3 regions of the Nitratireductor lacus genome follow, and region 1 is predicted to be linked to each of the others. Evidence: riboswitches for the same ligand, from Rfam matches in the RefSeq annotation. Region 1 holds a riboswitch; each other region holds the start of a gene.
What was found. Region 1 has a riboswitch for cobalamin ahead of AC07E3_RS17060 (TonB-dependent receptor plug domain-containing protein). Riboswitches for the same ligand answer to the same signal wherever they lie in the genome.
Positions count from the first base shown of each region.

Region 2: it holds a riboswitch for cobalamin, as region 1 does, so the genes downstream of both, AC07E3_RS14165 (ribonucleotide-diphosphate reductase subunit beta) here and AC07E3_RS17060 (TonB-dependent receptor plug domain-containing protein) in region 1, are expected to answer to the same signal.
Region 3: it holds a riboswitch for cobalamin, as region 1 does, so the genes downstream of both, cobW (cobalamin biosynthesis protein CobW) here and AC07E3_RS17060 (TonB-dependent receptor plug domain-containing protein) in region 1, are expected to answer to the same signal.

Region 1 covers NZ_JBWKMB010000021.1:29,722-36,930, forward strand. The annotation lists gene AC07E3_RS17050 (FecCD family ABC transporter permease) at 1-876, opposite strand, end outside; gene AC07E3_RS17055 (ABC transporter substrate-binding protein) at 873-1,742, opposite strand; gene AC07E3_RS17060 (TonB-dependent receptor plug domain-containing protein) at 1,742-3,604, opposite strand; cobalamin riboswitch at 3,733-3,944, opposite strand; gene AC07E3_RS17065 (ABC transporter substrate-binding protein) at 4,222-5,874, shown strand; gene AC07E3_RS17070 (ABC transporter permease) at 5,956-6,993, shown strand; gene AC07E3_RS17075 (ABC transporter permease) at 7,006-7,209, shown strand, end outside.
Region 2 covers NZ_JBWKMB010000015.1:72,061-79,269, forward strand. The annotation lists gene AC07E3_RS14145 (ABC transporter substrate-binding protein) at 1-820, opposite strand, end outside; gene AC07E3_RS14150 (LacI family DNA-binding transcriptional regulator) at 823-1,938, opposite strand; gene AC07E3_RS14155 (heavy metal translocating P-type ATPase) at 2,034-4,577, opposite strand; gene AC07E3_RS14160 (hypothetical protein) at 4,654-4,878, opposite strand; partial or broken gene AC07E3_RS14165 (ribonucleotide-diphosphate reductase subunit beta) at 4,882-5,094, opposite strand; cobalamin riboswitch at 5,276-5,486, opposite strand; gene AC07E3_RS14170 (aminotransferase-like domain-containing protein) at 5,577-6,965, opposite strand; gene AC07E3_RS14175 (DMT family transporter) at 7,084-7,209, shown strand, end outside.
Region 3 covers NZ_JBWKMB010000009.1:87,258-94,466, forward strand. The annotation lists gene cobD (threonine-phosphate decarboxylase CobD) at 1-919, opposite strand, end outside; gene cbiB (adenosylcobinamide-phosphate synthase CbiB) at 912-1,877, shown strand; gene cobO (cob(I)yrinic acid a,c-diamide adenosyltransferase) at 2,052-2,666, opposite strand; gene cobU (bifunctional adenosylcobinamide kinase/adenosylcobinamide-phosphate guanylyltransferase) at 2,668-3,186, opposite strand; gene AC07E3_RS09545 (HupE/UreJ family protein) at 3,202-3,822, opposite strand; cobalamin riboswitch at 3,858-4,057, opposite strand; cobalamin riboswitch at 4,118-4,319, shown strand; gene cobW (cobalamin biosynthesis protein CobW) at 4,493-5,530, shown strand; gene cobN (cobaltochelatase subunit CobN) at 5,535-7,209, shown strand, end outside.

The DNA of each region.
Region 1 (7,209 bases):
CCGCGCGGCGATGTCTGCGGCGAGGAGAAGTGCGGCGCCGCCGAGGCCGGCAGGCAGAAGGAGGCTGCTTGGCATTCGGCTGGTCAGCGGGCGGATGAGATGCGGAACCACGAGGCCGATAAAACCGATCGTGCCGGCCACCGCCGTTGCCGCGCCAACGGAGAGTGCCACACCAGCGACGATCAGGAAGCGTGCGCGGCCCATGTGAATGCCGAGGCTGGAGGCCGCTTCCTCGCCCAGCGAGAGCGCATCGATGGCGCGGGCCGACAGCGCGATCAGGAGCCAGCCACAGGCCATGAGAGGCAGGGCGAGTGCCACATGCTCCATGGATCGGTCCTTCAGAGACCCCAGCAGCCAGAAGATGATCTCATAGGCGGCGAAGGGGTTGGGCGACAGGTTGAGAACCAGCGAGGTGAGCGCTGCCGCGAGACTGGAGAGCGCCACACCTGCGAGAATGAGCGTGAGCGTCGAGCCCTGGCGCGCGGCGATGGCGAGCAGGATCAGAACGGCGAGAAGCGCCCCGATGAGCGCGCCGGCAGGAAGGGCATAGAGCGAACTTCCGGCAAGGCCTGAGTAAAACACCACCACCGCGCCGAGCGCTGCCATGGAGGAGACGCCGATCACGCCGGGCTCAGCCAGCGGATTGCGCAGAAACCCCTGAAGCACCGCGCCGGAAAGCCCGAGAGAAATACCGATGGCAAGGCCGAGCAGGGCGCGTGGCAGGCGGATTTCGCGCATGATGATGGCCGCCGCCTCGCCGCCGCCGGCGAAAAGGCCGGATATGCTGTTCCCGAGGCCCAGTTCGGCGGGACCGACCAGCAGCGACACAACGAACAGCGCGAGTGCGAGGAGTGCAAGCGAGGTGGAGAGCTTCATTGCGTCGCGTCCTGCGGGCAGGGGGCGATCTCGGCGCGGAGTGCGGCCAGCGCGCGCACGGCTTCCATCACTCCCGGGGCGCCGCACGACAGGGAGCCTTCGGGCACGAATGCACCGATGCGGGTTTCGGGAAGGGCCGCAATCGCCGGATGACGCGGCACGTGTTCGCCGAGTGTCGGCGCGTCCTGTTTTCTGCTGATGCTGATGACGTCCGGCCGGGCGGCGATCACCTGTTCCAGGGGAAAGGGCGCCATACCGACGACACCGAGATCGGCGGCCAGATTGGCGAAGCCTGCGGCGCGCATCACGGAATCGGCCAGCGTGCCGCCGCCGGGCGCGATGCCGTTCTGGTCATAGGCGATCATGGTGGGGCGCCTATCGCATTGGCGTGCGGCAATTGCTTCGAGTTCGCCTGTGAAATCGTCTGCTATTCTTTCCGCTCTCTCTTCCTGACCGAGGAGCGCGCCCATACGGCGGATTTCGCCCGGAATGGTCTCGAGGGTCTGTGCGAACGAAAACTCCTCGACATGAAAACCCAGCCTTTTCAAGAGGGCGGTCGTGTTGTGGAGCGAATAGGTGCCGGTGACCACGAGGTCTGGTTTTTCGAGGAACACTTCTTCGGCAAGCCCGCGATTGACCGGGTAGGCCTGCGCTTCTTCATGCAGCATTGAGAGGCTCGGCTCGCGCGAAAGGAAGGAGACGGAGAAGAGCTGATCCGGCCCGGCCAGCGTCATGGCAAGCTGGTCAGTGCACAGATTGAGCGACATGACGCGTTTTGGCGCGGCCGAAACCGGCGCGACAAGAAGCGCGCCGGCCAGAAGAGCAAGGCCGGAAAGGCGAGGGAGGCATCTCCGGCGCCCCAGCATCAGGGAGCGAACTTTGCGCGGAAGCCGGCGAAGACGCCGAAGCCGGGTGTGTTGTAGCCGCGTACCGTCTGATAATCCTGATCAAGCAGGTTTTCCGCCCGCACATAGAGTTCAGTGTCCTCGGTCGGCTTGTAGGCGATTTTGGCGTTGACAAGCAGATAATCGTCAAGCTTGAAACCGCCGGTATCGACCGTATCCATGGCCGCCCTGGCAGAGGCCGATATTGTCCACTTCTCTGCGGGTTTCACGCTGGCGGTCAGGCCGATTTCGTGGCGTGGCACGCGCGTCAGGCGAACGTCGTTCTGGTCTACCGAGTGTGTATAGGTGTAGGCGCCGGTGAGGACCAGCCAGTCGGTCGCGGCATAGCGGAGCGAGGCCTCGACGCCGCGCTGGCGCGACGTGCCCGCGATATGCTCATAGTGCGTCGTGTAGCCGATCAGATCGTCTATCTCGAGCTGGAAGTAGGTGAGATCGGCGACCACCGCTCCATTCCAGAAACGCTGCTCAACGCCGATGTCGAAGCCGAAGCTGGTTTCGGGCCGAAGGTTGGGGTTTGCGCCGAAGGGACCGAAGAGTTCGTTGAGGCTCGGCGCGCGGAAGCCGGTTCCCATGGAGCCGTGCAGGCGCGTCCCGGTCTGATCGAAAAGATAGGACGCAGTCGCGCGATATGTGGTGTGCCCCCCAAATTCGCTGTGTTCGTCCTGTCTGATACCGGCGGTCAGCGTCAGGTTTTCCAACGGTGTGGCGATGGCTTCACCCCAGACCCCGGCAATCCAGAAACTGGAATCAATCTCCGGGTTGAACAGGCCGGCAGGAAAGACCGCGTTCTGGCGCTCGTAATCTGCGCCGCCCTGAACGACCAACCAGTCATTGACGTCAAAAGCGCCCTGATAGTCGGCCTTGTAGCGGCGACCGTTATAGCTTCCATCGAAGCCCGTGCCGGTAATCGACCGTTCGAGATCAAAGGCCTGAACGGAGACCGTGTTGCGGAAGCGGCCGTCCATGAGGTTGAGATTGAAACCGGCGCGGCCTGCGCGTTGTCTGCTGTGGTTGGTGGCCGTTGGATTGTCACTCGGCAGACTGGTGCCGAAGCCCTGATCGTCGAATTCGGCCTCTGCGTCGATATAAAGCGCCGACCCGAAGACGGAGAAGACCTCGGAGAACGTATGTTCGGCGTTCGCATCGAACGTGATGTTCTCGTAGCCGTCGCGCTCGGTGCCGGAGGCTGCGGCCGAGATGCCGTCGGTGCGGAACCCCGTGGCGTTGATGGAGAGTTTCGACTGCTCGCTGCCAGCTCTGAAACCGTAGGAACCCCCAAACGAGCCATGCGAACCACCCTCACCGTGAAGGATGTGGGTGATGCCGGGCTCGACGTCATCCAGTGTCGACAGGCTGATCACTCCCGCAATGGCGTCGGAGCCGTAGAGTGTGCTCTGCGAGCCCTTCAGGACTTCGATGCTCTGTAGCCCACCGGACAGGAGATATTGGTAGGATGTCTGCACCTGGGTGCTGGTCGGGTCGGAAATGTCGATGCCGTTGTAGAGGGTTTTCACGTAGCGGCGGGGTGCGCCGCGGATCGACAGACTGCCCTCCGCGCCCACGCCCCCTGGCGATGACAGGCTTACACCCGGCAGAAGGTCAAGATATTCCACCGCAAGCGGCAGAGACTGTTCTTCGATCTCTTCGCGCCCAATCAATTCCACCGTGGAGCCCACTTTGGAGGCCTCCGTTGGGGTGCGGCTGGGGGTGATGACCAGTGTGTCGAGCTCGAAGTCTTCAGCCTGCGTGGTGAGCGTGGAGAAGCCCAATATCAGCGCTGATGCACTGAACAGGAAAGAGGTTCGGTGTCGGTTTGAAAGCATGCATTTTCTCCAGCGAGCAACATTTTCGGATTTGCTGGAGAGCGACAGACGCCTGACTTCAATCCCCCCGCCAGCGATGACAATCGCCACCACTGCGAGAAACACAGCCCCGGAAGCGTCCCGCATCCGGTCGGTGACGGCTTGAGGCAGGTTTCCTGGCTCGCGCTTCGTCGGCTGCCTCGCCTTCCCGGGCCTTGCACCCAGTGGCATTGGAGGAGCCTCAGCGCTCACAGTTGCGGGAGCAGCCACGGCTGCGGTCCATTGAAGAATGACCGTTCCGTGTTCCCTTTTCCTCCGGCGGGCGGACACCTGCCGGAGCACCTCAAGCGAACCGAAATCGCTTAGCAACTGGCTCCGGCATCGTCAATCGACCGTTGCGCGCCGTTACCGTCCGGTTCGCTGTTCCGGGTCAGTGTCTGTCAGTTGGGTGAAATACTTCATTGTTGCGGAATCGGCTCTTCATGTAGTTTTTGCGGCAATACTGTCGCAAACCCGTCATTGGAATTGTCGAAAAAGTTGCAGAATTCGATTTCCGAACCCCGGGGAATTTTGACATCGGGGGCGGGATGGGAAATGCTAATCGCGAACCGAAAACGGTAGATAATGGGAGTGCGTCGATGACGTTTTTCAAGAGCAATGGCGAGAAGGTGCCGGCCCGCGTTGCCGAAATGGCGGATGAGGCACGAGCCGGCCGAATGGACCGGCGTGAGTTTCTTGCGCTCGCAAGCGCGCTCGGCGCGTCGACGGCGGCAGCCTATGGAATGCTGGGCCTCGCCGCCCCGGAGCGGGCCATGGCGCAGGAGCCGAAAATGGGCGGGACGCTGCGTGTCGCAATGTTCATCAAGGATCCGAAAGACCCGCGCACGGCCGACTGGTCGGAGATCGCAAACGCCATGCGCCAGACACTTGAGCCGCTGGTGAAGTATACGCGCGATTTCACCTTCGAGGGCAAGCTTATCGAAAGCTGGGAAGTCAACGAGGATGCGACCGAGTACATCCTTCACGTGCGGCCGGGCGTGACCTGGAACAATGGCGATGCCTTCACGGCAGATGACGTGATCTACAATTTCAACCGCTGGTGCGACCAGACCGTGGAAGGCAATTCCATGCCGGCCCGCATGGCCTCGCTCGTCGATCCGGAGACCAAGAAGGCGCGCGAGGGCGCGATCGAGAAGGTCGACGACATGACGGTGAAGCTCAACCTGTCGGCGCCCGATATTTCGATCATCCCCGGCATGTCGGACTATCCGGCCCTCATCGTTCATCCGAGCTTTGACGAGACGGGCCGCGATTTTGTCGCCAATCCCATTGGCACCGGCCCCTTCGAGCTGGTGTCCTACGAAGTGGGCAACCGGGTGGAACTGAAGAAGCGGGCCGACGGCAAATGGTGGGGTGGCGAAGCCTATCTCGATGGCATCGAGTTCATCGACTACGGCACGGATCCGTCCGCGACCGTCAGCGCGTTTGAGTCCGGAGAAATCCACACGAACTACGAGACCACCGCCGATTTCGTGGACATTCTCGATTCACTCGGCCTGGTGAAATCAGAGGTCACCACCGCCACAACGATCGTGGCGCGCACCAATGTCAACAACAAGCCTTATGATGACGAGAAGGTGCGCCGCGCGCTGCAGCGCGCGGTCGACAACACGACCGTTCTGGCGCTTGGCTACAACAATGCCGGCGAGGTGGCCGAGAACCACCATGTCTGCCCGATCCATCCTGAATATGCGGAGCTGCCGAAGCTTGAGCGCAATCTGGACGAGGCCAAGGCGCTCATGGAAGAGGCCGGCCAGATGGACCATGAGCACGAGCTCATCACCGTGGACGAGGACTGGCACAAGAACACGGGCGACGCCATCGCCGCCCAGTTGCGCGAGGCCGGCTTCAAGGTGAAACGCACGGTGCTGCCCGGCTCCACCTTCTGGAACGACTGGACGAAGTATCCCTTCTCCATGACCAACTGGAACATGCGTCCGCTGGGCATCCAGGTGGTGGCGCTCGCTTACCGCACGGGCGAGGCGTGGAACGAATCCGCCTATTCCAATCCGGAGCTCGACAAGCTGATCGAGGAGGCGCTGGCCATTCCCGATCCGGACAATCGCCGCGAGGTGATGAAGAAGATCGAGGAGATCATCCAGGGCTCGGGCATCATTCTCCAGCCCTACTGGCGCAAGCTCTATAACCACTCGGTGGAGGCCGTGAAGAACCACGGGATGCACCAGACCTTTGAGATCGATCTGGAAAAGGTCTGGCTCGACGAGGGCTGAGACCGGACATCAGGGGGCCGAAAGGCCCCCTTTTGCGCAGGCAATCAATAACAACCTCCGTCAACGGGGGAAGGGGAAACCGTGCTTGGGTTTATTCTGAGACGTCTGGGCGTCATGGCATTGACGATGCTGTGTCTGACCCTTGTCGTTTTCTTTCTGGTCAATCTGGAACCGAATCTGAAGAAGCTCGCCATCAGTCAGCTCGACATGCGCTCCTCGGCTGAGCAGCTCGAAAGCTGGCTGCAGAAAAACGGTTATCGCCAGAATTTCTTCGTACGGTACGGCCAGTGGCTCGGCGTTGTGCAGAAACAGCCAAATATCGACCCGGAAACCGGGGTGGCTTCACCGCGGTTTTCCTATTGCGATGAACCGGCGGAACCCTATTACGGCGGCATCCTGCAGGGCGACTTTGGCTGTTCAACCAAGTTCAAGGTGCCTGTTGCCGAAAAGCTCTTTCCGGCCCTTGGCGCTACCGGCATCCTGATGTTCTGGGTCATGGTGGTGATGGTTCCCGTCGCACTTCTGATCGGCGTTCTTGCCGGGATGCGGGAGGGCACACGAACGGACCGAACACTGTCCGTCGCATCGATCGCGACCACGGCAACGCCTGAATATGTGTCCGGCGTGATCTTCGCCGTGATCTTCGCTTCATGGCTCGGATGGTTGAACGGATCAGCCGCGACCGCGACAAGGCAGGGTATCTCCTTCTACAATTTCACCCTGCCGGTGATGACGATGGCGATTTACGGCATCGGCTATATCGCGCGCATGACGCGGGCCTCCATGGTGGAGGTCATGACGCAGCAATATATCCGTACCGCCCGCCTCAAGGGGCTGGGCTTCCGCGCCGTGGTGATCAAGCACGCGCTGCGCAATGCGCTGATCGCACCCTTCACGGTCATCATGCTGCAGTTTCCCTGGCTTCTGACCGGTGTCGTCATCGTGGAAGTGATGTTCCGCTATCAGGGGTTTGGCTTCACGCTGGTGGAGGCGGCAAGCAACAACGACATCGATCTGCTTTTAGGCTGTTCTCTGGTGTCGGTCTTCGTCGTCCTGTCCACCCAGCTCATTTCGGATGTGGGCTATGCCTATCTCAACCCGCGCATTCGCGTGCAGTAGGGAGGACACGCGATGCAGATAGAATACCTTGGAACCTTCGGCATCATCTTTGGCGTGCTGGCGCGCTTCTGGCCGGTGTGGATCGCGCTGGCGGTCATTCTGCTGTTCAGCACGAGCTTCCGTGAACGGCTCGGCCTCTACGGCCAGTTGTTTGAGACGGGTGTCGGCGTTGCTGGCGTTATGATCTGCTTTTTCTGGCTGTTCACGGCGATCTTC
Region 2 (7,209 bases), on a different contig from region 1:
GCCAGAAATCCATGAACTCATAGGCGAGATCTTCGTTCTTCGCGCCCTTGGTCAGGATCATGACGTTCATGCCGCCAGTCTGGCCTTCCTTCGGGGTGGCCCAGGCCATGTCGAAGCCCATCTTGGAGTATGCGCCCCAGGCGAAACGGCCAATGGGTGCAGCCAGTATCTCTTCCTGCTGCATGAGCTGCGCCACCTGCGAGGAACGCTCGTAGAAGGTGACGATATCGTCCTTGTGCTTTGCGACCTCACCGATGGCGGCCTTCAGGTCTGCCGCATCGTCGCCGATGGCCTTGCCGACCATGTAGAGCGCGGGCGGACCCTGATTGGTGCTGACATTCGGGAATGCAACGCGGCCCTTCAGCTTGTCCTGGAACAGGTCGGCCCAGCTCTCAATCGTCACCTCGTCAGCGCGGTAGGCGATGGAGGTGGCGTAGAAGGTGTAGCCGACAGCCAGATTGTCGCCGAGCGGATCCTTGGCGATGTCGTAGAGCTTGTCATAGTTCGACAGGCGGCTGACGTCGATGGCCTGGGTGATGCCCTTGCGCGATGCCGAAAGCGCGTCGTGCGTGGACATGACGGCCATGTCGATTTCCGGATCGTCCTTGCGTGCTTCCAGCTTTGCGAGACGCTCCACGGAGTTGCCGGTCTCGACCACCAGTTCACAGCCGCACTGGGCCTCGAACGGGTCGTAGACGATCTCTTTGAAAGCGTCCTGGGCGAAACCGTAGACGGAGATGACGAGGGTCTTGTCGGCTGCCTGTGCCGCGCCGCTGAGTGCGGCCAGCGCAACGCCGGAGGCCATGAGTTTCTTGAACATGTCTAATCGCTTCCTTCTCTGGTGGTGCTTCTTAGGGGCAGGACCTGGCTCATGTTGGATGACGCCGGCCCGGTGAGGGCCGGCGCCGTCTCGCCAGAAGCGGGGAGCCCCAACGCCGGCCCGCTTGACTGGCGAACGATAAGCTCCATCGGAATGGAGCTCTGGCCCTGAGAGGCCGGCAGATCGGACGGCGCATCGCGCGCACCGCCTTGCTCGATCTGGGAAATGAGTTCGGCAATGGCGATCTCGGCAATGCGCTCCATATCCATACGCATCGTGGTGAGGCTCGGCGCGATGACGCCGGCCCAGATGAGATCGTCAAAACCGGTGACGCTGACATCGCCCGGAATGGAAATACCGCCCTGTTGCAGCTCGGTGATGGCGCGCAGGGCATGGAGATCCGACACGGCGGCGAACGCCGTAACACCCTCCTCCACCAGACGCACGAGACCGAGCGGGCAGCCCGAGCCATGGCTGCGCTCCATCTCGCCAATCCAGATCAGGCGGATTTCGCCCTTGCCTGCAAAGGCTTCGCGAATGCCGGCGATGCGATCGTTCTGGACGCTGGAATCGGAATGGAGGCCGATGATCGCCACGGAGCGGTGGCCGAGCTCCAGCAGATGCCGGCCAATTTCCAGGCCGCCATTGCGGTGATCGGCGGCAACCGTGTTGCCCGGCGTGGAGGGGGAATCGATGACCGCAACGGGACGGCCGATATCGCCGATGCGCGTGCCATGGCGTGGAACGACGACGATGCCATCCGCGCCACGCTCGATCAGCCGGTTGATGGCGCGGGACTGGGCTTCGATATCGCCGCGACTGTCGCCGATGAGAACGCCATAGCCCGCCTCGGAAGCCGCATGCTCGATGGCCTGCGCGAATTGCGGAAAGAGCGGGTGACCGATGTCAGCAAGAACGAGGCCAAGCACATGGCTGCGCCCGGTGCTCAGCGCCCGGCCCGCGAGGCTGGGCACATAGCCCAGCTCTTTTGCCTTTTCGCGGATCGTCCGGCCGAGCTCCTTCGACACGCGGCCCTTTCCGGACATCGCGTTTGAAACGGTCGCAACCGATACGCCAAGCGCTTTGGCAATATCGGATAGATTGGCACGAGAAGCCATCAAAGCCCGATTCACATGAAGGTTAAGCGTTTAAGCATTATGCCCGGCAAGAACCATCATGTCGAATCGGTTTTTGAAAATCCCCAGAATTGGAGTCAGGCGGACGCCGTGACCGCCCTCGCCTCACCGAGCTGCGCTCCCTCCTGCCCGGCAGACCGGGCAGGAAGAGGCGCTTGAAAGCGCTTGAGCCGCAGGGCGTTGCCCAGCACGAACACACTGGAGAGCGCCATCGCACCGGCAGCGAGCATGGGTGACAGGAGCGTTCCCGTGGTCGGGTAGAGCACACCGGCGGCAACCGGAATGAGGCTCACATTGTAGGCGAATGCCCAGAACAGGTTCTGCCGGATGTTCTTCATGGTCGCCTGCGAGAGGCCGATGGCATTGGCAACGCCGGTCACATCGCCCGCCATGAGAACCACGTCGGCGCTCTCGATGGCGACATCCGTGCCGGTGCCGATGGCAATGCCGACATCGGCTTCAGCCAGTGCAGGAGCATCGTTAATGCCGTCGCCGACGAAGGAAACCGGGCCAGCCAGAGTGCGCAGACGCTTGAGCGCCTCGACCTTGCCCTCTGGCAGCACTTCTGCCTCGACCCGGTCGATGCCCAGCTTTGCGGCAATGGCTTCGGCGGTGTGGCGGTTGTCGCCGGTGATCATGGCCACTTCGAGCCCCAGCGCGTGGAGCGCTGCAATGGCGCGCGGTGTCGATTCCTTGATGGGGTCGGCGACCGCGATGACGGCCGCAAGCCGTCCGTCCACCGCAGCGTAAAGCGGCGTCTTGGCATCGGCGGCGAGCCTGTCGGCGGCGGTGGATGCACTGCCGATCTCGACGCCCTGCTGGCGCATGTAGCGGTCCGCACCGATGTGAAGACTGCGACCGCCAACGGTGGCGGCAATGCCGAAACCCGGAACCGCATCGAACGCATCGACCGGCTTGAGGGTGAGCCCCTCGGCGCGCGCGGCCTCGACGATGGCTTCGGCCACCGGATGTTCGGACATGGCTTCCGCCGATGCGACGAGCGAAAGGATTTCGGCGCGCTCGAAACCGTCCTGCATCACGAAATCGGTGAGCGCGGGGCGACCGAGCGTCAGCGTGCCGGTCTTGTCGAACGCGACGACGTGTGTGTTGCGCAGGCTCTGCAGCGCCTCGCCATTGCGGAACAGAACGCCGAGCTGTGCTGCGCGGCCGGTGCCGACCATGATGGAGGTGGGCGTGGCAAGCCCCATGGCGCACGGGCAGGCGATGATGAGCACCGCGACCGCATTGACCAGCGCGAAAGCGAATGCGGGATCGGGCCCGAACACCATCCACACGACGAAGGTGAGTGCTGCGGCAAGCATCACCGCCGGGACGAACCAGGCCGTGACCCGGTCCACCACCGCCTGGATCGGCAGTTTGGCCCCTTGCGCGTTTTCGACCATGCGGATGATCTGCGCCAGCACCGTGTCGGAGCCGACCTTGGTGGCGCGGTAAACGAAGCTGCCAGTCTTGTTGATCGTGCCGCCGATGACCTCGTCGCCTTCGGACTTGGAAACCGGGACGGGCTCGCCGGAGATCATGGCTTCATCCACATAGGAAGAACCGCTTTCGACCAGACCGTCGACCGGCACCTTGTCGCCGGGGCGCACCTGAAGCCGGTCACCCACAACCACCTCTTCAAGCGGCACCTCGACAAAGGCATCGTCGCGGAGAACGCGCGCGCTCTTGGCGCGCAGGCCCATCAGCCGCTTGATGGCCTCGCCGGTGCGGCCCTTGGCGCGCGCCTCCAGAAGCCGACCGAGCAGGATGAGCGTGACGATGACGGCGGAGGCCTCGAAATAGACGTTGACCGTGCCGGAGGGCAGAATGCCGGGCGCGAAGGTGGCCACGACCGAATAGGCCCACGCAGCGCTGGAACCGAGCATGACAAGCGAGTTCATGTCCGGCGCAAAGCGCATCAGCGCGGGGAAGCCCTTGCGATAAAAGCGCAGGCCCGGCCCGAACTGCACGATGGTCGCCAGCACGAAGTAGAGGAGGTAGAGCGTCTTGCGGTCTGCGATCCCCATCAGCCAGGCATGCATGCCCGGGATGAAATGGCTCCCCATTTCGAGAATGAAGATCGGAAGGGTGAAGATTGCAGCCAGCGTGAAATCGCGCTTGAGCGAACGAAACTCGGCGGCCTTGGCCTCCTCATGCGCATCGCGGGCGGCAGCGCCATCGGAACGGGCAACCGGCGTGTAACCGGATTTGCGGATCGCCGCTTCCACGCCGCTGCGCGCTTCATCATTCAGAAGTTCGACGGATGCGCTTTCGGTGGCGAGGTTGACCGCAACCTTTGAAACGCCGGGCACGGCGGCAATCGCCTGCTCCACACGCCGCACGCAGGATGCGCAGGTCATGCCCTCGATGCCGATATCGAGATGGCTCTCCGGCACGGCATAGCCGGCACGTTCCACCGCGCTGACGATGCTGGAGAAATCAACGCCGGGCCGCACCGCGACATCGGCCGTCTCGGTCGCCAGATTGACCGAGGCGCTTTCAACGCCATCGACGGCGGCAATCGCCTTTTCCGCGCGTTTGACGCAGGAAGCGCAGCTCAGCCCCTCGATGCGGAAGCGTTTTACATTGGCCGAAGACGTATCGGCAGGAAGGGTATTCATCGCTTTCACCCTGAATGACTATTGTTCAGGATTGCGCTTCTAAACCTTCCAGTCAATGGAAGGTCAAGCGAGAAAATCACTGCATCGTTTCCGAGCCGGAAAAGGCGCTGAGCAGCAGGCGCAGATACTGCACTTCCGGGTGGTTCGGCAGCCGCCTGTCGATCTCGGCAAGCTGGCGGCGCGCCGCATATTCGACATCGGCATCGCCCGGCAGGCTCAAAAGCCACTCCGTGAAAGCGCGTTGCTGCGCGGGGATCGACCCCGCCCGCAACAGCTTCATTCTGGTTGCGTCATACGCCATGGATCAGTCCCAGCTCAGCGCGCCGCCGCTCTGATACTCGATGACGCGGGTTTCGAAGAAGTTCTTCTCCTTCTTCAGGTCCATCGCCTCGCTCATCCACGGGAACGGGTTTTCGGTTTCGGCGAAGACCGGAGCCAGGCCAATCTGGGCGCAGCGGCGGTTTGCGATGAAGTGCATGTACTGTTCGCACAGCGCCGCGTTGAGACCGGGAAAGCCCGTTTATACCATGCGGTTTCTGTGTTTCCAGTGGAATGCGGAACCGTGGCGGTTCCATTGGTGTGTTTTGCTTCAGTCGCCGGCATATAGACCCCCGTGGCGGTTGGACAGGGGCGCGGAGACATGCGGCGCGACGGCAGACCCGTGGCGACACACGCACCACCGGGACACCCCGCCCGTGGACGTTTATCTCGTCATGGCAGGTCTCCTGGCTCGCAGGTCATCGCCGCTTTCGGCCTTCCCGATGCGCTGGGGCATCAGTGACTCAAAGTGAAAGCGGCTCGCTGCTTACAGTTGCGGGGGCAGCGCCGGACTTGCCCAAAGGCGCACCGGCTTCCCTTTTCACTTCCGACCCGCGAGGAATCGGAAGAACCATAACCCCTATAGTTGGTATCCAACGGACCCATGAAGTCAACATATTGTTTTCGGAGAAAGCAGAAACAAACTGCTGGATAATCCGCAAAACCGCGTCGGACATGGCTCTACGGCGCGCGTGTGATCTCCTCCAGAACGGAAAAAATCCGTTCATCATCGCATTGAGCAACGTTGAAACGCAGGAACCCGCTGGCCGAGCCTGACAGGCTGAAGGCGTTTCCGGGCGCGAGCACCACGTCCCTTTCAAGCGCATGGCGGGCAAGCGTGGCCGCATCCAGCCCGTCGGGCAGACGACACCACAGGAACATGCCCGCGCTCGGCTCGATCCACGGTTCGATGCCGAGATTGCGCAGGCGCGCGCCCACCGTTTCGCGGGAGCGGGACAGACGCTGGCGAACGGTTTCCATATGCTTGCGGTAGCTGCCGTCGCTCAAAAGGCCGAGCACAAGCTCCGCCGCCATGGCGGGGCCGCCGAAACAGGTGGCGATGCGCAGATCCGTGAGGCCTTCGATCCAGTCGGCAGGCGCTGCAACGAAACCGCAACGCATCGACGCGGAAAGCGACTTGGAGAAACTGCCGATATAGACGACGCGCGACAGCCCGTCGAAGGCGGCAAGCCGGGGCGCTGGCTCGACCTCGAAGTCGGCAAAAATGTCGTCTTCGATGATGGTCAGGTCGGCCTTTTCGGCAAGCAGCAAAAGCCGATGGGCAACCGCCGGCGAAAGCACCGCTCCGGTCGGATTGTGAAGCGCGGAATTGGTGATGTAGAGACGCGGCGAATGCCGGTCCAGCGCGTCGGCGAACCGCTCGATATCAGGCCCCGACGGGGTGTAGGGCACGCCGACGATCTTCACCTGATGCGCCCGCAGGAGCGCATGAAAATTGAAATAGCAGGGATCGTCCACCAGCACCGTGTCGCCCGGCTTCAGAAGGAAGCGGCAAAGAAGATCGATGGCCTGCGTGCCGGAATCGGTGAGCATGATCTGGCCCGGAGCCGCCTCGACGCCATGGCTGGCCATGCGGCGTGCAAGCAGTGTGCGCAGCGCCAGCGAGCCGAGCGGCGCTCCGTAATCGGCAAGCTTCTGCGGGGTCGCGCGGGAGAGCCGGCGCAGCGCACGGCGCAAGGCGTCTTCCGGCATCCATGAGGCAGGCAGCCAGCCGCAACCGGGCATCGACATGCGCGAACCGGAGGCAAGCGCCTGACGCGAGATCCATAAGGGGTCGACCTCGCGGTCGAGCGCCGGGCCGATTTCGGCCAGCGCCAGCGGCGCAAGCGGCGCGGTGACGAAGAAGCCGGCCCCCGGCCGCGAGCGGATCACGCCTTCGGCGGCAAGCCGGTCATAGGCCTCGACAACGGTGGATTTCGAAACTCCCATGGCGCGCGCGCAACTGCGGATCGACGGCAGCTTCGCCCCCGGCGTGAGCGTGCGATTGGCGATGCGCCCACGAATGGCGGACATGACGCCCTCAAGGCGTGTTTCATCGGCATTGCGCATGGATGTCAGCATCGCTGTACTGTCCGTTCGACCATTACAGTTTATTGAAATTGTACTGCATCGTCTCTGGCGCCGCCATGCCCCCTGCCCCACACAGGCAGGAGAAAAGGAGCATGGCATGAACAAGACGACGATCGGCTGGGCAAGCGGCTGGGCAAGCGGCCTACTGGGTGTGATCATCTTCAGCGGGTCGCTGCCGGCGACACGGGTGGCGGTGCTGGGTTTCGATCCGGTGTTTCTGACC
Region 3 (7,209 bases), on a different contig from region 1:
GGCCCAGATGATCGAAGAGCTCTGCCGCGCGGGGATGGCGCAGGAAGCGGAAGAGATCGGTGCCGGTCTCGATCTTCAGTCCTGCGTCGTCGAAAAGGGCATCGAGCCTGATGCGCGCCTTGACGAGATCGCGCCGCATGACACTTTGCCAGTCGCGGTCGGCGAGCGCCTCAAGCCCGGCATGAAGCGCCGGCCCTGCAACCGCCCATGGGCCGAGCCATGCGGAAAGTTTCTGCGCTAGCTCTTCCGATGCCAGCGCGAAGCCGAGCCGCAGGCCGGCGAGACCGAAGAACTTTCCGAACGAGCGCAGCACCACGATATTGCCGGCTTCCACATCGCCGGCGAGGCTCTCGGCCTGCGGGCCGACATCCATGAAGGCCTCATCGACCACCAGAACGCCGTCATTGCGTTGCAGGTTTTCCGCAAGATCGAGAAGGTCTCTTCGGCCAAGCAGCCGTCCGTCGGGATTGTTTGGATTGACCACCACGGCAAGCCGCGCGCCATGAAGCGCATCGAAACGCTCCACCTCCTCCACCGTATGCCCGGCGAGTGCGGCGGCGCGCGCGTGTTCGGCATAGGTGGGACCGAGAATGCGGGCCGGGCCGGGCGCCAGAAGCGAGGCGACCAGCGGCAGAAGAAGCTGCGTTCCCGGCGCGGCGATGACATGGGCGGCTGACGGTGCGCCGTAATAATCGGCTGCGTGGCTTGCGAGCGCGGCAATGTCGGCTTCTTCGGGCAGGCGCTCGACGGCGCTGGCAGGTAGCGGCGAAAAAGGATAGGGGTTCGGGTTGATGCCGGTGGACAGGTCGAGAAAGGGCGTCGGCGCGTCTGGAAAGAGCGCTGAAGCCCGAACGAGACTGCCGCCGTGATCGGTCACCCTGTCCGCCGCCCGGTCAGCCAGTCGAGGCCTGATGTCCATTCTGATCGCCCTTTCATCTATGCTGGTCGAGCTCGCCATCGGTTACCCCGAGCGGCTCTTTCGCCTGATCGGTCATCCCGTCACCTGGATAGGCCGTCTTATCGCGCTGGCGGACGCGCGATGCAATGTCGAAACCCTTTCGCCCGGTGCGCGCCGACTGAATGGCGCGCTCGCGCTGGCCGTCATTCTGATGCTCGCAGGTCTGGCCGGCTGGTCGATCCAGACGGCCCTTTCCGGCTGGACCGGGCTGCTGGTCGCCGCGCTTGCCGGCAGTTCGCTGATCGCCCAGCGGAGCCTCGCAAGCCATGTGAAAGCGGTGGCGGAGGGGCTCGACGTCGGCGGGCTTCCGGAAGGCCGAAGAGCGGTTTCGCAGATCGTTGGCCGCGATCCCGAAAGCCTCGATGAGGCCGGCGTTTCGCGCGCGGCCATTGAAAGCCTTGCTGAAAACTGCTCCGACGGCGTGGTGGCGCCGGTGTTCTGGCTGGCGGTTGGCGGGCTGGCGGGCGGCGCGCTCTACAAGGCCGCGAACACGGCCGATTCCATGATCGGCCACAAGACCGTGCGGCATCTTCATTTCGGCTGGGCGGCGGCGCGTTTCGACGATCTGATCAACCTGCCCGCGTCGCGCCTGACGGCGTTTCTCTTTATTGCCGCCGCGTTCTTCATGCGCGACGCCTCGGCTGGAGCGGCATGGCAGGCGGTACGCCGCGATGCGCGCCATCATCGTTCTCCCAATGCGGGCTGGCCGGAAGCGGCCATGGCGGGCGCTCTGGACCTCGCCCTTGCCGGCCCGCGCCGCTATGGCGGCGAGGTGGTGGACGACGCGGTGATGGGCGATGGCGGCCGCCGCGCGGCCAATGCCGGCGATATCCGCCGCGCGCTCACGCTCTACCGGATTGCAGACGCGCTCTTGATCGGGCTTGTGGCGGTGGCGGCTGGACTTTGGCAACTGTTTTGATCTCGTGGCAATGGCGTCGTGCGTGGTTCGACAAGCTCACCATGAGGGAGGTGGTAGCGCTGCAACTCTGTTCTCCATGTTTATGTACAGGATTGCAGGTCTCTACCCATCCTCATGGTGAGCTTCCTGAGCCTGTCGAAGGGCGAACCACGCACCGCCTCAAAGCAGGGCGCCCTAAAACTCCACACCCTTCTGCGCTTTCACGCCGGCGGCGAAATGATGCTTCACCTGCCCCATTTCGGTGACGAGGTCGGCGGCCTCGGTCAATAGCGGCTTGGCGTTGCGGCCGGTCACGACCACATGAAGGTCGTCGCGCCGGTCGGTCAGCGCGGTCACGACACGCTCAAGATCGAGATAGTCGTAGCGCAGTGCGATGTTCAGCTCGTCGAGAACGACCAGACCGATGGTCGGGTCGGCCATCAGTTCCTCGGCCTTTTCCCATGCCCGCTCGGCGGCGGCGATATCGCGCTCGAGATCCTGCGTTTCCCATGTGAAGCCCTCACCCATCGTGTGCCAGGAGACCTGATCGCCAAAGGCGGCAAAGGCATCCTTCTCACCGCAGTGCCAGGCACCCTTGATGAACTGCACGACACCCACCCGGCGACCATGGCCGAGCATGCGCAGCGCAAGACCGAAGGCGGCGGTGGATTTGCCCTTGCCCGGCCCCGTATTGACGATCAGAAGCCCCTTCTCGACCGTCTTGTCGCGCACCTCGGCATCCTGAACCGCCTTGCGTTTGGCCATCTTTGCCTTGTGGCGCTCGGCTTCGTTTGCGTCGATCTCTCGCATGTCACTTCACTTTCATGGGAAGGCCGGCAACCACCAGCGTGACGCTGTCGGCAGTGGCGGCGACTTTCTGGTTCAGGAACCCCGCCTCATCGCGGAAACGGCGTCCGAGCGGGGTTTCGGGCACGATGCCGAAGCCGACCTCATTGGAAACGAGAACCGTGGTTCCTTCTCTTGCGGCAAAAGCTGCAACCAGTCTCTCGGCGGCAGGCTGCAGCTCATGGTCGTTCAGCATGAGATTGCTGAGCCACAGGGTCAGGCAATCGACCAGAACCGTTTCGCGGGCCGGCAATTTCTCAAGTACGCCCGGCAGGTCGAGCGGGGCGTCGTGCGTCTGCCACGCCCCCGCCCCCGCCTCCTTGCGCCGCGCGCGGTGCATGGCGATGCGTTCGCGCATCTCGTCATCGAAGGCCTGCGCCGTGGCGATGTAGTGCCAGGGCGCGGGTGCGGCCTCGATCAGCGTCTCGGCATGGCGGCTCTTGCCGGAGCGCGCGCCGCCCAGAACGAAATGAAGGGATCGCATCGCTATTTTGCCGGCTCAGCCGACAAGATGCCCGGCAAGGAAGGTCACGCCGACGCCAAGGATGGCGGCACCGGCAAGCCGGGGCTGCATGGCCTCGACGGCCCAGCCGCGCGAACGGACCAGAAAATAGACGCCAAGCGCGATGACGCTCTGGATTGCGGCAAGGCCGGCGAGATAGGCGATGAGCGGCGTCTCTTCGCTGCCGACGATGGCTTCGCCGAAGGCATAGCCATGGAACAAGCCGACCACCAGGAACAGGGCGAAGACGAGGATTTGGTTCTCCACCGCCCGGCCGCGCGCCAGAAGCCAGCCGCCGGCAAGAACGCTTGCCGCGATGATGATTTCCGCCGCCGGCAGATCAAGTAGCATCAGGTGCAGACCGACGCCGATCAGCGAACCGGCGACGAACAGAAGCGGCGCAAAAAGGCTCATGCCGGCAACGGCAGCCAACAGGCCGGCGGCGACGATGAAGGCCAGATGATCGAGCCCGATCACGGGATGCGCCAGACCCGAGACCAGTCCCTCATAGAGGGTCGTGGGCGTCTGCCCGTCCATGGCGTGATGGGCCTCGGCGCTGGTTGCGAAGAGCGATGCAAAAGCGAATACGGAAAAAATGCGTGCGATACGCGTGGTCATGTCCGGTCCTTTCCCCTCCACCCGAGGGATACGGTGTTTCTTTCATGCTGTCGGCAGGTTTCCTGGCTTGCGGGTCGAAGCGTTTTCCAGCCTTCCCAAGGCGTCATGCCTCAGTGGCGATCAGGAAAACGCTCACCGCTTACAGTTGCGGGGGCAGCCATGGCCTTGGCGCATTTTGCGCCGCACCATGTTCCCTCTGGTCCGCTTCAGCGGAACCGACAGCGGCCCGACCATACAGGAACAGCCTCTTCCGGCAAACGCTTTCTTCACGCATTGACAGACGTGCCGGGCGAGCCATAAATGCGAGGCAGACGGTCCTCTTCCCTCAAGGGAGGAGGCTAAGAGGGAATGCGGTGCGGGCCTTGCCCAATGCCGCAGCTGTCCCCGCAACTGTAAGCGGAGAGCGCACCTGACACGCCACTGGGGCAACGCCCTGGGAAGGCTGGAGAGCGCGGCGACCCGTGAGCCAGGAAACCTGCCGTCTGAAAGTGAAATCCTGTCCGCCTGGCGGGTGTCCCGGGCAAGGAGTGTGCATTGTGATTGCCGATTGCGCCACCGCGCGCCTTCTCTCTGCCATTCATGGCAACCTTGCCCAAACGCGGCCTGAAAGGGCTTGCGTCTCCCTCGCCCGCATCCCCGCATTCACCACACTCCGTCTGAAGGATATCCCATGACCACGAGCTTCAATCGTGTGCCCTGCACCGTCGTGACCGGCTTTCTCGGTGCCGGCAAGACAACGCTCATCCGCAATGTGCTGGAAAACACCAAGGGCAAGCGGCTTGCCATCATCGTCAATGAATTCGGCGATGCGGGCGTCGATGGCGAGGTGCTGAAAGGTTGCGGGCTCGACACCTGTCCGGAGGAAAACGTTCTGGAACTGGCCAATGGCTGCATCTGCTGCACCGTGGCCGACGATTTCGTTCCGGCACTCGACCAGATCCTCGCGCGCGAACCGAAGGTGGATCACATCCTGATCGAGACCTCGGGTCTGGCCCTGCCCAAGCCGCTGGTGCAGGCATTTCAGTGGCCGGCCATCAAGAATCGCGTCACCGTTGATGGCGTCATCGCCGTGGTGGACGGGCCGGCGCTGGCCGACGGTCAGGTGGCGAACGACATGGATGCGCTCGCCGCGCAGCGCGCCGCGGACGATTCGCTCGACCATGACGATCCGGTCGAAGAGGTGTTCGACGATCAGGTGGCCTGCGCTGATCTGATCGTATTGTCCAAGAGCGACCTTCTGGACGCGGAAGGCAACGAGCGCGCCCGCGCGCGGATCGAAGACCATCTGGCGCGCAATGTGCAGATCGTGCCGAGCGCGCACGGCAAGGTGGACCCGGCGCTGCTGCTGGGCCTCGGCCTCGCGGTCGAGGACGATATCGAGAACCGCAAGACGCATCACGACGATGCGCATGACCACGAGCACGATGATTTCGATACATTCGTTGTCGATCTGCCATCGGTCCTGCGGCCTGAAGATCTGGAAGCGCGCGTCAACGCGGCGGTGGGAACCGGCGAGGTTCTGCGCCTCAAGGGGTTCGCCCATGTGAAGGGCAAGCCCATGCGCCTGCAGGTGCAGGCAGTTGGCCCGCGCGTTTCGCATCATTACGACCGCCCATGGAAGGCCGGCGAAGCCGCGGAAACGCGGCTCGTCGTGATCGGCCTCAAGGGCATCGACCGCGCGCGCATCGAAAGCCTTCTCTCGGCGTGATCCGATGCACATCCTCGCCACCACCACCGCTTCTCTCGACGATCTGATCGAGCCTGTCGATCTGCAACAATCGCCGGCGGATATGGTGGCGCTGTCGTTCACCGACAGCGATCTGGCGGGGATCGCCTCTGCATGGCAGGCCGGGCGCGAGGCCCTGCCCTCGCTGCGCCTTGCCGCGCTGCGCGATCTCAGACACCCCATGTCGGTCGATCTGTGGATCGACAACACGGCAGCGCATGCCCGCACCATTCTGGTGCGGGTTCTGGGCGGCTATGAGTGGTGGCGCTATGGCTGCGACCGGCTTTCCGCGCTGGCCCGGCAAAAGGGCATTGCGCTGGCATTGCTGCCCGGCGAATGCCATCAGGACGACCCGCGCCTTGCCGAGCGTTCCACCGTTTCGCCGGAAGCGCGCGCGGCGCTGCTCGCCTGCTTCCGCGAAGGCGGGCCGGACAATATGCGCGCGCTGACCATGCAGATGGCGCGCCTTGCGGGGCGGGATACCGAAGCGCCGGAGGCCGAACCGGTGGCCAAGGCCGGCTTCTATGCGCCGGGCCATGGCATTGTGGAGGCCGATTTTTTCGCCACGCTGCCCGGCAGGGCAATCGTTCCGATCCTCTTTTATCGCTCCATGCTGCTTGCCAGCGATGTCGCGCCCATCGATGCGCTGGTGGAGGCGCTTGAGGAACAGGGTCTTTGCGCCGTCCCGATCTTTGTTTCCAGCCTGCGCGACCCGGTTGCCGCCGGTTTCGTGCGCGACGCCGTGGAGACGTTGAAGCCGCAGGCGCTCATCACCGCAACGGCCTTTTCCAGCGGTGCGGAACCCGGCGAAAAAACACTGTTCGACCGGTTTGGCGTGCCGGTTTTTCAGGTGGTCACCGCCACCACGCGGCGCGAAGCGTGGCAGGAAGGCCAGCGCGGTCTGGCACCCGCCGACCTCGCCATGCATGTGGTGCTGCCGGAACTCGATGGCCGTCTGATGGCCGGCACGATTTCCTTCAAGGATGAGGCGGCGCTGGATGAAGGGCTTTCCTTCGGCGTTCAGCGCAACCGGCCCGAACCTGCGCGCATAAGGCAGGTGGCGGCAAGGATTGCCGCGCATCTGAAACTTGCCCGCACACCAAAGGTCGAGCGCCGCATCGTCATCCTGATCCCGGATTATCCAAGCGCGCCAGGGCGCACCGGCTATGCGGTGGGTCTCGACGTGCCGTCGAGCGTGCTTGCCATGCTGCACGACCTTGGCGAAGCGGGTTATGCGGTTGACGGTGTTCCGGAGACGCCAAGGGCGCTGATGCAGCGGCTTGAACAGGTTTCGGAAGCGCTTTCGCTGGAAGACTATCGTGCCGCTTTCGATGCACTGCCCGAAGAGGCGCGCGAGAAGCTGATCGCCACATGGGGACCGGCCGAAGACGATGCGGAGGATGGCGTCTTTCCGTTTCGCGCGGCACGGTTCGGCAATGTCACCGTGGCGCTTGCGCCGGACCGGGGGCGCTCGGCGGACCGACGCGTGGACTATCACGACCCGACCCTTGCGCCGCGCCATGCGCTCGTCGCCTTCGGCCACTGGATGCGGGAGGGGCTCGATGCCCATGCGCTGATCCATGTGGGCGCGCATGGCACGCTGGAATGGCTGCCGGGCAAGACCGTGGCGCTGACGGAAACCTGTTTTCCGGAGATCGTGG